DNA from 4 places in the Streptosporangium sp. NPDC048047 genome. Region 1 is predicted to be linked to each of the others. Evidence: riboswitches for the same ligand, from Rfam matches in the RefSeq annotation. Region 1 holds a riboswitch; each other region holds the start of a gene.
The links. A riboswitch is a leader RNA that binds a small molecule or an ion and turns the genes downstream of it on or off. The one in region 1 is predicted to bind cyclic di-AMP.

Region 1 (3,771 bases):
TCGGCACCGGCTACTCGGAGCTGAGCGACCCGATCGAGCAGCGCCGCCGCCTCACCGAGCAGTCGCTGCTCGCCGCGGGCGGCGACCCCGAGGCCATGCAGCTCGACGAGGACTTCCTCACCGCCCTGGAGTACGGCATGCCGCCCACCGGCGGCGTGGGGGTCGGTGTGGACCGCCTCGTCATGGCCTTCACCGGCAAGAACATCCGCGACACCATTCTGTTCCCGCTGGTGAAGCCCACCGGCTGAGCGTCACCGGGCCCGCCCCGCGGGCCCGGTCCGCCAGGCCCTCCGGCCTCGCCCGACGAGCCCGCGGTCCCCGTGGATCGCGGGCTCGTTCCGTTCCTCCCGCTGAGCGGAGACGCCATTTCCCCGATGATCCGGGCGGCCGGCGATCGGCTCCTCGCGGAATGCCGGAAAGCCGGTTTCATCCGACGGCCATTGCCCGATGATTTTCTCGGTGCCGTCAGGGGCGTGGCCGGGGGCCGCGGTCGACGGGATGCGCGACGCCCGCCGGGCCGATCGTTTTCTGCGGGAAATGCGGCGGGCGCCGGCCGTACGGCTCGTCCCGGCGGAGGACCCGCGGTGGCCCACGGAACGGTCCACGGCATGGCCCCACGGTGCGGCTCCGGGGCGGATCACGGTGATGACCTCGGCTCATGTCGCGGGCAGGCTGCGGACAGACCGCGGACACGCCTGGCGCGGGCCCCGGGCGCGACGGCGGTCCGGCGGCGCGCCCTCCGGCTCGGCAGCCGCTTAATCACAATGGGCCCGACATATCATGAGTACTTCATGTAACGCCCACTCTGTCAATAGTGTGGGCCATCTCTATGAAGAGCAGAGCTTGACGACCTTTGAACGGGGCGTTTACCGTTCCTGACGGGCGACATCGATTCCAGCGTGCTCACGCCTGAGTCCCGTTGCGGGGGGAGTTGCTAGATGGCATATCCGGAAGTGGATTCCCGCCGCGGCGAAAGTCTTCCGGGCACTGAGGATATCGATCTCAGCGAGGAGGACCTCGTGCTCCTGGCCGAGCTGGCCAAGGGCGTCACCGTCGACAGGGTGGGCCGCCGCCTCGACATCAGCGGCCGGACGGTCCGGCGCAGGCTGCGCGGGATCTGTGACCGCATCGGCGTGGCCACCGCGATCGAGGCGGTGGCCTGGGCCGCCCGCCGCCGCCTGATCTGACGCCGTACACCCGGCCGGTCCGCCGTGCACCGGCCGACCGGTCGTGGTCCGCCCGGTCAGGCCGTGCACCCTGCTGGTCGTGTGTCCGTCCGGCCGGTTCGTGCATCCGGCCGGTCATACGCCCGTCGGGTCAGGCCGGGCACCCTGCTGATCGTGTGCCCGGGTCCGTCCGGTCCGGCCGTACGCCGGCCGGATTCAGTCGGCGACGCGCACGCCCCCGGCGAAGGGCCGGTTGCCCATGGGGGCGATGCGGACCACGTCACCGGTCTGCGGGGCGTGGATCATCAGGCCGGCGCCGAGGTAGATCCCGACGTGATGCAGGTCGCTGTAGAAGAAGACCAGGTCGCCGGGGCGCAGTTGGTCGCGGGAGACGTGGGTGCCGGCGGTCCACTGGTCACCGGTGTAGTGGGGCAGGCTGATGCCGACCTTCTGGTAGGCCCACAGGACCAGCCCCGAGCAGTCGAAGGAGTTGGGTCCCTCGGCGCCCCAGACGTACGGCTTGAGCTGCTGGGTGAGCGCCCAGCGCACCGCCTCGGCCGCCTTGCCCTGGCCCACGACCGGAACGGTGAGCCTGGTCGCCCGGCCCTGCATGCCCTGGGCGCGGTCGCGGACCTCCCGGTAGAGGTTGCCCTCCAGCTTGCCGACCAGGCGTTCGATCTTGGAACGCTTGTCGCCGAGCTCGCCCAGCAGCTTCTTGACCTCGGCGGACCGGGCGCTGGCGCTGGCCCGGGCCTGCTCGGCGACCTTGAGCGCCTGGGCGACCTGGGCGACCTCCTCGCTCTGCCGCTGCTGGAGGGCGTAGCTGGTGGCGGCCTGGTCGAGGAAGGTGTCGGGGTCGCTCGACTGGGTGAAGGCGAGCGTGGAGCCCAGGCCCCCCGACATGTAGGTGCTCTGCGCGAGGAGGGTCGCCTTGGTGCGCCGGGACTCCAGCTCCGTCTCACTGGTGGACAGGTTCTTCTTGGCCACCTCGGCGGCGCGCTGCGCCTGCTTGAGCTTCACGCGTGCGCCGTTGTACTGCTCGGCGAGCGTCTCGACCTCGACGTGGAGCTTCTCGACCTGCTTGGCGAGCTGCCGGAGGTCCGGTTTCGGGTCCGCACCGGCGGACGTCATGGGAGCGCCGACCGCGAGGAGGGTGAACGCGAGCCCGATGGAGGCCGTCCGGCCGGAAAGGCGACGGGAGACGCGCTCCCGCATCGGGACGGGTCCGGCTGGACGTCCACTGCCACGGCGCGGCGTGCGCTTCACCAACGGGCTCCTCTCTCGGCCGCCTGCCGGGTTAGCTGACGGGTTCGGGCCGGAGGCAGCCCTACCGAGCACGCCGGTGACGGCTCGGATTCACCCCTGGGGACGCGTGGAGGGTGGGTCCCCGGCTCCCCGGGTCCGGGGATTCGGCGGGTCAGCTTTTCGGGGAAGCTGACATCGAGCACGGACATTAGTGCAATTGGAGGTTCATGCTCAACCAGAACCACAAAGTCGGTAGAGCTTTCACAACCGGAAAGTCACAGGCAGATCACATACTTTCATGATCCTCATGCCTGTCAACCTGGATCCATGTCGCTATGAGCGGCATACCGCCCATGTAGCCGCAGGCCCCGGTCCATGCCGAGGGCGAATGGCCGCCGTCACCGGGGTTTCCGGCCGGGCGCGACGGGGGTGACACCGGGAGCCGGGCGGTGCCGTTGTGACCGAAGTTACGGCTGGGCCGTAATGGGGGTGTGCCGAGGACGTACGCTGATCGGTCATGGAGCAGGTTGCGGAACCCTCCCCGGCGGCGGACGCCCTGACGGACGGGACCGGGGCGACGACCGGGTCGGCGAGCGGGGTCACGGCCGGGGCCACGGCGGGAGCCACAGCCGGGACCACCGGCGGGGTCACGGGCGAGGTCACGGTCCGGCGCGCCCGCACGCCGGACGTGCGGGCGATCCGGCGGCTGGTCGACACCTACGGCGGCGCCGGGCCGCGACTGCTGGAGAAGGCCACGGTCACCCTGTACGAGGACGTCCAGGAGTTCTGGGTGGCCGAGCGGGACGGGGCCGTCATGGGCTGCGGGGCGCTGCACGTCCTGTGGGAGGACCTCGCCGAGATCCGCACCGTCGCCGTCGATCCGGCGTGCCGGGGCCAGGGCATCGGCCACATGATCGTCTCGGCGCTGATCCGCACGGCCGGCGAACTCGGCCTGCGCAGGGTCTTCTGCCTCACCTTCGAGGTCGACTTCTTCGCGCGCCACGGCTTCCGGCGGATCCAGGGCACGCCCGTCTCGCCCGAGGTCTACGCCGAGTTGCTCGCCTCCTACGACGAGGGCGTCGCCGAATTCCTCGACCTGGAGCACGTGAAGCCGAACACCCTGGGGAACACGCGGATGCTGCTTCATCTGCCGCCCCAGGTCAGGCGCGATGACCGCAGTTGTGACTGTGACAAAAGGTGACTCTCGGACGACTATCTCGATACCTTGTGCTGCAACGTGCATGTGAGTCTCGAATGCGCCGCATGCGTAGTCGAAGTGAGGTGACGCGGTGACCAACGGACAGCCGCCGTATCCGCAGGATGATCCCGACCGCGATCGCACCCCGTCGGGACACTCCGG
Region 2 (3,771 bases), on a different contig from region 1:
AGGCCGCCGCGCTGCGTGAGGGCCGGGTGGACGTCGCCTTCGTCTGGCTGCCCGCCGACCTCACCGGCATGCGGTCCGAGATCGTGCACGTCGAGGGGCGGGTCGTCGGCCTGCCGTCCGGCCATCCGCTCGCCGGTCGCGACGGCGTCTCCGTCATGGAGGTGGCCGGCGAGCCCCTGATGTGGACCGAACGGGCGCCGCGCGAATGGGTGGACTGGTGGGCGGTCAACCCCCGGCCGGACGGTTCCGCCCCGCGCTGGGGGCCGACCAACGACAACGTCGAGGAGATGCTGGAGCAGGTGGCCGAGGGCGCCGCCGTCTGCTTCGCCCCGTCGAGCATGGCCCGCTACTACGCCCGCCCCGACCTCGCCTGGGTGCCCCTCACCGACGTCGAGCCGCTGCGGGTGGCCCTGGCCTGGCCCAGGGGTGCGGACGACCCGCTGGTGCGCGGATTCGCCGACGTGGTCCGCGAGCTCGCGGAGCCCGCGACGGCCCCTCGGCCCTCCCCGCGAGGGCCGTGAACGCGGTGTTTTTCGGCCGTGCTGGGGGGAGAACTGTCCTCCCGCCGCCTGACAGGCCAAAATTGGTCCGTGGTCAGGATCGGATCGACAGGGATGAGCGATTGCGAGCGGGAGCAACTTCCGCCGTTGCTGGGCCAGCTGTTCGCCGGCGGCGGTGAGGGGCGGGCGCTCTCGGTCGAGCTGCCTCCAGGCGACGTGGTGTGGCCCGACCCCGGCTACTCCCAGCTGATGGTCGGTTATCGTCCGGCGTTCTGGCTCAGTGACGAGCCGGTCTCCGCCGGGCTGTGGTCCGGCCTGCGGGCCGAGCACCCGCGCTCGGGCCTGTGGCCGTTGCTGCTGGAGGACTCCGTCCAGCCGTGGTCGTCCGGGCAGATCGCCCCGGACACGGTGGAGGAGATCGACAACTATCACACCGCCGCCTTCATGGCGGAGGTCTGGGCCGACTGGACCGAGAGGGCGGACGCCGAGCAGCTGGAGCTGCTGGCCCCGTTCGGCGCGCGGTGCCCGGGTCCGGCCCCCGCGGGCAGGCTCGCCACCGACCCCGACGTGGTCGCCGACTGGTACGCCGGGCTGGTCGCCGAGCGCAGGACCCCCCTGGGCCTGGTGGCCGTCGACCGGGGGGCCGACGCGCTGGCCGTCATGGGGTGGCAGGGCGCGCTGAACCACAACGAGTGGATGGTCCCGCTGGCCGCCGTGGTGCGGAGCTGGGAGGAGCGGTTCGGGGCGCGGCTGGTGGGCGTGGGTTTCAACACCCTCGACCTGAGCGTCGCGGCGCCCCCCACGACGGCGGAGCACGCCCTGCACGTCGCGGCGGAGCACTGGACGTTCTGCCCGGACAGCGTCGTCTACAGCGCCGGCACGCTCGCCGGCTACGCCGAGCAGATCATGGGCAGGAACGCCTGGTCGTTCTGGTGGGACTGACCGGGGCGGGCGGCCGTTTCCCGGGGTTCCGGGCGGGACCGCGGGCCGCGGGAAATGGCGGCGGTGAATCACCCGTATGTAATTCGCCGCGGCGTGTACGCCCTGGTCGGCGCCGGTTCAGGGGCCGATGAACCGGATCATGTGCCCTTTCTTGGCCATAGAAGGTAGATCTTCTGGTCATTCCATGGGTTCTGCTTTGCTTTGTCTGATTTGCCCGGTAGTGTCCTAGTCATCGGCAGGTGACCTGCACCCTCATCCGAGGGGGCGACCGGGCCGACGTCGAATCCCGAAGCCGTCATGGTATGGGAGCCGGGGACCCACCTTCCGGGGTGAATCCGCCGCGAACGCGGTGGTAGGGCACTCCACCGCCCGAACCCGTCAGCTAACCCGGTAGACGAGATGGAGAGGAGATCCCTCAGTGGGAGACCGCGCCACCTTCGTACCGGTATGCAGCATTTCGCTGCCGGTCCTCTGAGACTTTCACATCCCCTGGGTTCTTCCGCCGCGATCGGTCGCGGCATCCCCCAGCGCTCCGTGTAGCGCCACCTGATCCACCCCTGCGCCTCTTCTTCCCTGTGAGCGCGACCCCGCCGATGCCTCCCTTCACGCATGGCGTCCGGCTGCCCCGTTCCCTCGCGAAAGAGTTCGTTTCCTCATGCCTTCCCTGGATCCCCGCACGTCCGCCCGCAAGACCCGCTACGCCGTCGCCGGCCTCGTCGGCGCCGGGCTCCTCGCCTCCGCCGCCGCCGTCTCGGCCCTCCCCTCGGCCGACCGGGACGCGCCCGCCGCCTCGGCGGCCGGCACCGGGGTCACCGCGGTGAGCGAGCCGGTCGCGGCCGCGGTCCCCGAGGCCGCCCCCGCCCAGGCCGCCGCGCCGAAGGCCGCCGCCGCTCCCGAGCAGGCCGCCGCGCCGGAGCAGGCCGCCCCCGCCAAGCCGCAGAAGGTCACCAAGACCGTCATGCTGAAGGGCCAGACCAAGGCCTCCTACTTCTGGGACGACTCCTCCGGCCGCGCCGGTGACACCGGCCTCCCCGCCAGTGGCAAGCCGATGCAGAAGGGCATGATCGCCAGCCCGAGCTGGCCGCTGTTCACCGAGGGCTACGTCATCTACAAGGGCAAGAAGGCCAAGTTCTTCGTCGGCGACCGCGGCCCCGGTGTCCCCTCCAGCAGCGGCGTCATGATCGACCTCGACGCCAAGACCTTCGCCGACCTGACCGGCGGCACGTTCAACCCCGGCACCCTCGGCGTGGACGGCAACGGCGGCATGGGCCACATCAAGGTCGACTACGTCATCACCAAGTGGGGCGACGGTCCGGGCAAGAAGAACGACCCGGTCCCCTTCTCCACCGGTGCCTGGGGCAAGCGGGACGGCGACCCGGCCAAGCCGGTCCAGATCACCGTCAAGCCGTAACCGGCCGGAACGGCGCCGCCGCACCATCACGGCGGCGCCGCCGGACCGTCACGACGCCGCCCCGCGCCAGTGCGGCACCATCGGGCCGTGACGGCTCACCGGGTCATAAAGGTTCCACCGGGCCGTGACGGCTCGGTCAGGCCGTGACGGCCGGAGGCGAAGAGCTTCACCTCAGACTTTCCTGGACACGGGAGCGGACGCCGGCGCAGGGCGTCCGCTCCTGCTTTTCGCTCTCCGGCCCTTCGGTGCGGGGATGCCTTGCCCCGACCTGGGCAGAATGACATTCTGTTCCGGGTTACCGGTCCGTCATCTCCAGGCGGCGGGAGCCGTCCGGGCGGCCACCCGGCCCGCCCGCGGACGGATGGGGGAGAGGGAGCGACATGACGACGCGCGTCCGGGCCAACGGCATCGAGATCGCCTATGAGACCTTCGGGTCTCCCGGCGACCGGCCGCTTCTGCTGATCATGGGCCTCGGCGCCCAGATGATCCACTGGGACGAGGAGTTCTGCGAGCTGCTCGCCGGCCGCGGGCACCACGTGGTGCGGTTCGACAACCGCGACGCCGGCGAGTCCACCCACCTGAACGACGCCGGGGCGCCCGCCCTCGGCGGCGGCCGGGCCCCCTACCTGCTCGACGACATGGTCGACGACGCCGCCGGGCTGCTCGACGCGCTCGGCTGGGAGTCGGCCCACGTGGTCGGCGCCTCGATGGGCGGCATGATCGCCCAGGCGATGGCGATCGGCCATCCGCGCCGGGTGCGGAGCCTCACCTCGATCATGTCCACCCCCGGCCACGCGGTCGCCCCGCCCACCGAGGCGGCGATGGCGGTGCTCATGGCGCCGCCGCCGCCCGACCGCGAGGCCGCGATCCGTCAGGCGCTGAGCACCTGGGAGATCCTCGGATCCCCCGGATACCGGA
Region 3 (3,771 bases), on a different contig from region 1:
ACGCCGTGAACGACCGGACGCCGGGAGCGGCGATCGACGTGGCGCTGTTCCGGCTGCGCCGGATCTGGGCCCGGCCGCTGCGTGGCCGCCGGGCGGGTGAGCCGCCCCGGCCGGTGCAGATGTCGAACGTGATGGTCGTGCACGCGGTGCACAAGCTGAGCCTGGACGTCCCCGAGGTGACCGTGGGCGCCGTCGCCGAGCAGCTCGACGTGGACCCGTCCACCGCCAGCAGGCTCGTCAACGACGCGATCGGCGCGGGTCTGGTGGCACGGGAGGAGTCGGCGGTGGACGCCCGGCGGGCCCGTCTCGTGCTGAGCGAGCGTGGCCGCCGGGTGCTGGAGGTGGTCGTCCGCTACCGGCGGACCTACCTGGACGGCCTGATCGCCGACTGGACGGAGGCCGACCGCGAGGCGTTCGCCCGGCTGCTCGCCCGTTTCGCAGAGGCGGCCGTCGCCCGCCCGGCCGACCTGGCCGGCCTGGACCGGATGGTCGCCGAGGCGGCGGGGACGACGGACGTGGCCGTCACCCGCCCGTGACGCCGCCGATCCCGCCGGGTCCGTCGGTACGCCGGGAGACGTCCGGCCGGGTCCGTCAGTGCATCGAGATGTGGACGTGGTCGAAGTGGTTGGCGGTGACGCCGCCGCGGTCGGACATGGCGTGCCAGCCGGTGCCGCTGTTGATCCGCTGACGCCAGATCACGTACTTCACCCCGAGCCGGGTCCTGTTCTTGAGGGCCCAGGCGGCGATCTCGTCGCCGAGCCCGACGTGGCCCGCCGTGGGCGTCGATCCGCCGGTGCTCATCATGAAGTCGCAGGCCCGGCCCAGCGGGTGCTCGCCGCCGTCGTTCTCCGAGCGGTAGCAGCCGACCTCGTAGGGGAGGGTGAACCGCTTCCCGACCGCCTCGCGCATGATCCGGGTGCGGTCGGTGATGTTGTCGGAGCCGGTGGGCAGCTGGGGCGCCCAGCTGCCGTCGGTGCGCCGGCCCGAGCCCACGGGGACGAGCGCGTCGAGCTTCCGCCTGATGTCCGCGATGGCCTTCTCGGCGTCGCGGCGCCGGGCGGCCACGGCGTCACCCTCCTCGGCGATCCGGCCGGTGAGCCGGGCGGCCTCCTCGGCCGCCCGGCCGCGCAGGTCCCGGCTCTGGGCGAAGGTCCGGAGGTGCGCGCCCTGCTGGGCGGCGAGCTGGGCGGTGACCGCCGCGCCGTCCATCCGGGGGGCGGTCAGCAGGGAGGGCAGGTCGCTCCCGCCCCCCTGCTGGCCGCCCTGGTACTGGAGGCTGGCGATGCCGGCGACCTGCTTCCTGGCCTCCGCGTAGGCGCGTTCGGCCTCGGCCAGGGCGGCCCTGGCCCGGCTCTCGGCCTGCCGGGCCTCGCGCAGCGACTCCCGTTTGGCCGCGTAGTCCTCGATGAGCCCGTCGACCTTCTCGGTGAGCTTCGCCAGGTCGGCGCGCAGTTCGGACTCGGACGGCTTGGGGTCGGCGCCGGCGGGCCCGCCGGCGAGGACGAACACCAGGGCCGAGACCGCGGAGACGGTCATGGCCGCACGGCGACGGGACGTGGGGGACGGGGCCGCCACGGCTCTCCTCTCCTACCGCCTACCGGGTTAGCTGACGGGTTCGGGCGGGAGAGAGCCCTTCCACCGAAGTGGATTCACCCCGGGTGCGGTGGTTCCCCGGCTCCCGGGCGACGCACCCGGAATTAGGCATATCGGACATTAAGTCCAATGGGTGAGGATAGTAATGGTAAACGGACGGTCACGCGACCCCGTCCCGTGACCGTCCGCCGGTCATTCCCCGACCAGGGACCGCAGACGGCGGGCCGTGTCCTCCGGCAGCACGTCGTTGACGAAGGCGCCCATGGCGGACTCCGACCCGGCCAGATACTTCAGCTTGTCGGGCGCCCGGCGGATGCTGAACACCTCCAGGTGGGCGTACGACAGATCCCGGCCGGTGTGCACCGGCGCCTGGTGCCAGGCCGCCACGTACGGCAGGGGCACACCGAAGAACCCGTCCAGGGCGCGCAGCACCCGGGTGTACAGGGGGCCGAACGCCGCCCGCTCGGCGGCCTCCAGCGACCCCAGGCCGGGAACCCGGCGATGGGGGTAGAGGTGGACCTCGACCGGCCAGCGCGCCGCGGCCGGCACGAACGCCGTCCAGTGCTCGTTGGCGGCGACCACGCGGACGCCCGCCTCCCGCTCGGCGGCCAGCACGTCGGCGAACAGGTTGCCGCCGGTCCGCCTCCGGTGCCGCTCGGCCGCCTCCAGGGACAGCCGGGTCCGGGGGGTCACGTAGGGGTAGGCGTAGATCTGGCCGTGCGGGTGGGCCAGGGTGATGCCGATCTCGGGGCCCCGGTTCTCGAAGCAGAAGACCTGCTCCACCCCGGGCAGCGCCGACAGCTCCGCCGTACGGTCGATCCACGCCTCCATGACCAGATCGACCTGCTCGGGGGACAGCCGCGAGAAGGAGGAGCCGTGGTCGGAGGTGAAGCACACCACCTCGCACCGCCCGGTCCCCGGGCGGACCTCGCTCAGCCCGCCGACCGGAACGGCGTCGACCGGCTGGCCGGAGAAGGACGGGAAGCGGTTCTCGAAGACCACGACGTCGTAGTCGGATGAGGGGATCTCGGTGAGCCGGCCGGGGGCCGAGGGGCACAGCGGGCACTCGTCGGCCGGAGGCAGGAACGTGCGGCTCTGGCGGTGCCCGGCCACCGCGATCCACTCCTCGGTGAGAGGGTCGTAGCGCAGCTCGGAGGCCGGGGGACGGGGCGGCAGGTCGCGCAGGTCGGCCGCGCTCCGGTCGGCGTCGTCCCGCCGGTCGAAGTAGAGCAGCTCGCGGCCGTCGGCCAGGTGGGTGATCGTGCGTTTCATGAGCTCACCGTCTCGTTCCGCTGGTGGGGGTCGGTGATGATCAGTTCGCCCACCTGGGACGCCAGCTCCTCGCGGGCCTCCTCCGGCAGGCCGGAGTCGCTGACCACGACGTGCGCCTCGGCCAGCCCGGCGATCGTGCTGATGCCGACCGTGTCCCACTTGGTGTGGTCGGCCGGCACCACCAGCCGGTGCGCCGAGGCGACCAGCTCGCGGTCGGTCTCGGCCTCCAGCAGGTTGGGCGTGGTGAACCCGGCGCGCACGCTCATCCCGTGCACGCCGAGGAAGAGGGTGTCCACGTGCAGCCTACGGATCGCCGCGACCGCGACCGGGCCGACCAGCGCGTCGGAGGGCGTGCGGACGCCGCCGGTCAGCACGACGGTGCGGTCGGCGCGGGGGGAGCGGTGGAAGACGTCGGCGACCCCGATCGAGTTGGTGATCACCGTCAGGTCGGGCACGTCGGTCAGGAAGCGGGCGAGCGTCCAGGTGGTGGTCCCGGCGGAGAGCGCCACGGCCGTGCCCGGCCGTACCAGCCGGGCCGCCCGCCGGGCGATCGCCTCCTTCTCCGGCTGCTGGCGCGCCGACTTGGCGGCGAACCCCGGTTCCTCGGTGGAGCCGGGCCCGGCGACGGTGGCGCCGCCGTGGACCTTCGCCACCAGCCCGCGCTCGGCCAGCACCTCCAGGTCCCGGCGGATCGTCATGTCCGACACCCCGAGCTCACGCACCAGGTCGGCGACCCGGGCGCCGCCGCTCGTGCGTACCCGGTCCAAGATCGCCTGCCGCCGCTGCTGGGCGAGCATTGACCACCCCTTAAATCACCAGATTCCAGCAAATTACCACAACCATGGTAGTTGGAAGATGTTGGAACCTGGTGGATGGGAGTGGCCCGCGGGCGGGCCCGGCAGGTGT
Region 4 (3,771 bases), on a different contig from region 1:
CCCGCCGCGCGGGCGAGGTGGTCGCGCATCGGGCCGGCCTCGAACCGCACCGCGCCGGCGGGGACCGCGTCCCGCCCGGCCAGTTCCTCCCACAGCCGCCGGTAGGGGTGCCGCTCGGCGTGGGTCTGCCGCTCGTCGTCGAGGGCGCGGAGCTTGACCACGACGTCCAGGTCCGGCCGCCGCCCGGCCAGATCCGCCAGGGACAGCAGGATCCGTTCCCGGTCCTCTCTGCGCCTGGGCACCTTGGCCTGGGCGGCGAACACCACGCGGTCGCGCGGCCCGGCGGGGGGCGGGGCCTGCCCCGCGGGCAGGAACGGCAGCCGGGCCAGGCCGACCGCGCCGCCGCCGCCCAGCCTCCGGCCGAGTTCGGTGAACTCCGCCACCTCCCGGCCGCTGTGCAGGACGAACAGGTCGCAGCCGCTGCGGAACAGCCATGCCTTCTCGGTGGCGGGGACGGAGATGCCGGGCAGCCCGGAGACGAACACCGGCCTGGGCGAGAGGCCGGCGAGCACCTCACCGACCAGCACGTCAACCACCGGGCCGGTGCAGGCGGCCAGCACCGCGTCGGGCCGCAGCCGTTCGGCCGCCCGGCGCAGCGCCCGCGCCGACAGCACGGGAGGGTCGGCGGCCACCCCGGTGACGGCCGCGCGGATCTGCGCCGGCGAGGGCGCGATGGGGGTACGGATCACCGCGAGCTCCGCCGTACAGCCGCCGGGAAGGCCCGCGAGCAGGTGGGCGGCCCACTTCAGATAGGAATCCGAGTCGGCCACGGCCAGGACCTTCACTTTTTGACTCCGGTGTCGTGAGGAGCGGACATCGACAGGTGTGAGCGGAGGGAGGGCACCGCCAGGGCGGTCCACCAGTCGTCGGGGACGTCCACCGCCTCCACGGTGACGCCCCGGGGTGCCAGCAGGACCCGTAGCGAGGTGACGGCGGTGGACGGCAGGCTGAGCACCCGCTGCCCGGCGTCCAGTCCCCGCAGGGTCATCTCGGCGGGGGCCCCGGCGTCGTAGACGGTGACGCCGGGCTGCGCGCCGATCCGTTCGAGGTCGCCGGGGTCCTCCCGGCGGTGCGGGAAATAGGCCATCGGCCCGGCCGCGCCCACCCCGGCGAGCCAGGTGAGGTAGCGGTCGCGGTGGATCAGGCCGTTGCGCACCAGTGAGGTGCCGAGGACGACCGTGGGCTCCTGCGGCCGGGGCCGGCGCAGTGGCTGCGCGCGCAGCCAGGTGAAGTCGTGGACGACCAGTTCGGCTCCCCTGCCGCGTACGGCGCGCGCCAGGTCGTCCGGGACGGGCATCGCGGTGAAGACCGTCAGCCGGCCCGACCGGGCGGCCGAGCGCAGTCGCAGACCGGCCGCCGCGCCGAGGACGGAGCGCGACGGGCCCGCGGTGGCCCGGGCCCGTAGCAGCGGCCTGCCGGGGGGCCCGGCGAGCAGTTCCAGGAGCCTGATCGTGGCCAGCCCGTCGTCGACGACCACGATCCGTCCGGGGAGTGCGGTGAGCCAGCGGGCCTGGACCCGGCCGGAGAAGGCGTCGCCGATCACCCAGGTGATGCCCCGCCGGGGCCTGGGCGGCCCGGGGGCCGGGTCGGCCTGTTCCAGCCCCGGGGGAAGGACGAGGCGGGACAGTTCCCGGCGGGTGGCGGTCAGCGGGCGCGAGCCGGCACGGGGTACCACCCGGACGGGGGCGCCGAGCAGCCCGGCGTGGCAGGCCTCGACCACGCAGAGCAGTTGCAGGGGGGACTCCGCCCAGGCGATGGCCGAAGGCTGTTCCCGCGCGTGGTCCCGCCCCTCCTCCACGCCGGGCGATGACCCGTTCACGATCGCCTCACCGTAACCGTGACGCCTTACGCGGCCGGGAACCGCGGATGAACATCCGAGCACGCGCGCCCGGCGACGTGACGCCCGGCAAGGCGCTGAACAGGTAAAACGATCCCCCTTTAAAAAGATCTACGTTAGGGGGCGATTCAGCCGGGAAGAACCGTTCGTCGCGCCGGGGCGTCGCCGGTTCCGCGGTGCGGAAATCCCTGTGCCGCAAGGGTTTGCGGCTTTTGCGAAAGCCTTTGGCCCGAAGTCGCCGATCTTCGGACCGAGAAGCCGGCGATCACCGATATTCGGCGTTTTCCCAAGTAAAGGCAATGCGGGAGCTTGCAATCGGCCTGGAGCAGCACGTACGTTCTACTCGTTCGCGATGAGTACCGAGGTCCACAGACCCATCTCTCGTCGACACATTGCCCGACCGCGCATCATCACGACGGATCACTCCGTCGATGGGCGCGGCCGCCGAATCCGCGGCTCTCGCGGAACCGGGGAACCACTTCATGGGGTGAATCAGCGCGTTCGCGCGCCGTAGGGCACTTCCCAGCCCGAACCCGTCAGCTAACCCGGTAGGCGGCATGGAAGCGACGCAAGGAGCCGAACTCTCCCATGGCCAAGAACCGCCTCACCCCCGGGAAGCACAGCCTGGTCCGCGCCCTCGTGGGCGCGTCCATCGTCCTCGCCGGCGGTGCCGTGACCACCGTTCCCGCCCTCGCCGACAGCCACGCCTCCGGCCCGCAGGCCGGGTCCGTCACCGAGAACGCCGCGGCCTCGTCCGAGACCCAGGCCCAGAACCTGCCCAAGGTCAGCGCCCAGCAGGTCCTCGACATCGCCGCCCAGCAGATCGGCGTCTCGGAGAACGCCGCCGGCGGCGGCACCAAGTTCCATGCCTGGTACCTCTCCAGCCAGCGCGCGAAGGAGACCGTCGCCCGCGACGGCGGCAGGATCCAGGACTACGCCAACGCCCCCTGGTGCGCGATGTTCGTCTCCTGGGTCGGCGAGCAGGCCGGTATCCGGCCCACCATGGGCTGGGACGCCTACACCGTCAGCTACGCCAAGTGGTTCGCCGACAACGGACGCTGGGGTCAGACCCCGAAGCCCGGCGCCGTGGTCTTCTTCGACTGGGGCGGCAGCAAGGACATCGACGCCATCGACCACGTGGGTCTCGTCAAGAAGGACAACGGCGACGGCACGATCACCACGATCGAGGGCAACACCGGCAACGGCAAGGTCGAGGAGCGTGTCCGGCCGGTCGCCCAGGTCGACGGCTACGGATACCCGGCCTACAACGGCTGACGGACGACTCCGGTCTTCCGTTCCCCTCTCCCCTTCCCTCGTCCGCTCCCGTCCCTCCGGGAGCGGCGAGGACCGGCGGACGACGGACGGCGACCCGGCACGACCGGGTCGCCGTTTCGGCTTTCCGGCCGGGACCTTATCGCCGCGAGGAAGGGCCGGACGATCCCCGATGCACTGGATGATCCCGGTTGGTGAGCGTTCGCCGCGTCGTGTCATGTTGGGGTGGGAGCGCTCCCAAGCGCCCGATCGCACAGTTTGTCACCTTAACGACTGTTCGCCGAGCTGAAACACCCGCGATGTAACGGTTACGTTTCGGCATATTGACGCGCCGGTTGCCCATCGTCCAGTCTTCGTGGGAGCGCTCCCAAAAGCTGCCCGCGCGCAACCCATCGCCGATCGCGTTCGTCGGGGGCCGGTTCGCGATGTCACCTCCCAATCGATTCGGGCGACCACCTGAGAGGGGTCCGGAATGTTGAACACCAAGCGACACGGCAAGCTCGCCGCCGTCGTGGTGATGACCGCCGCAGCACTGGCGGTCACCTCCTGTAGTTCGAGTGAGCCCGCCAAGAACACGGCCGCCTCGGGCGGCTCGGCCTCCGAGCCGGTGACCATCACCGTGCAGACCTTCGGCGGCGGCGCGAACTTCGGCTACAAGAAGG

Region 2: it holds a riboswitch for cyclic di-AMP, as region 1 does, so the genes downstream of both, AB0D67_RS04855 (hypothetical protein) here and AB0D67_RS13415 (NlpC/P60 family protein) in region 1, are expected to answer to the same signal.
Region 3: it holds a riboswitch for cyclic di-AMP, as region 1 does, so the genes downstream of both, AB0D67_RS37485 (hypothetical protein) here and AB0D67_RS13415 (NlpC/P60 family protein) in region 1, are expected to answer to the same signal.
Region 4: it holds a riboswitch for cyclic di-AMP, as region 1 does, so the genes downstream of both, AB0D67_RS31930 (CHAP domain-containing protein) here and AB0D67_RS13415 (NlpC/P60 family protein) in region 1, are expected to answer to the same signal.

The regions. Positions count from the first base shown of each region.
Region 1 covers NZ_JBEZNH010000012.1:63,931-67,701, forward strand. Annotated here, with positions in the region: gene lysX (bifunctional lysylphosphatidylglycerol synthetase/lysine--tRNA ligase LysX) at 1-248, shown strand, start outside; gene AB0D67_RS13410 (LuxR C-terminal-related transcriptional regulator) at 939-1,187, shown strand; gene AB0D67_RS13415 (NlpC/P60 family protein) at 1,383-2,432, opposite strand; cyclic di-AMP (ydaO/yuaA leader) riboswitch at 2,438-2,591, opposite strand; gene AB0D67_RS13420 (amino-acid N-acetyltransferase) at 2,929-3,612, shown strand; partial or broken gene AB0D67_RS13425 (hypothetical protein) at 3,701-3,771, shown strand, end outside.
Region 2 covers NZ_JBEZNH010000004.1:54,098-57,868, forward strand. Annotated here, with positions in the region: gene AB0D67_RS04845 (LysR family transcriptional regulator) at 1-521, shown strand, start outside; gene AB0D67_RS04850 (DUF4253 domain-containing protein) at 615-1,442, shown strand; cyclic di-AMP (ydaO/yuaA leader) riboswitch at 1,710-1,854, shown strand; gene AB0D67_RS04855 (hypothetical protein) at 2,098-2,853, shown strand; gene AB0D67_RS04860 (alpha/beta fold hydrolase) at 3,234-3,771, shown strand, end outside.
Region 3 covers NZ_JBEZNH010000090.1:2,430-6,200, forward strand. Annotated here, with positions in the region: gene AB0D67_RS37480 (MarR family winged helix-turn-helix transcriptional regulator) at 6-536, shown strand; gene AB0D67_RS37485 (hypothetical protein) at 592-1,536, opposite strand; cyclic di-AMP (ydaO/yuaA leader) riboswitch at 1,578-1,714, opposite strand; gene galT (galactose-1-phosphate uridylyltransferase) at 1,786-2,865, opposite strand; gene AB0D67_RS37495 (DeoR/GlpR family DNA-binding transcription regulator) at 2,862-3,662, opposite strand.
Region 4 covers NZ_JBEZNH010000055.1:19,237-23,007, reverse strand. Annotated here, with positions in the region: gene AB0D67_RS31940 (DUF6716 putative glycosyltransferase) at 1-770, opposite strand, end outside; gene AB0D67_RS31935 (hypothetical protein) at 782-1,819, opposite strand; cyclic di-AMP (ydaO/yuaA leader) riboswitch at 2,270-2,407, shown strand; gene AB0D67_RS31930 (CHAP domain-containing protein) at 2,426-3,112, shown strand; gene AB0D67_RS31925 (ABC transporter substrate-binding protein) at 3,582-3,771, shown strand, end outside.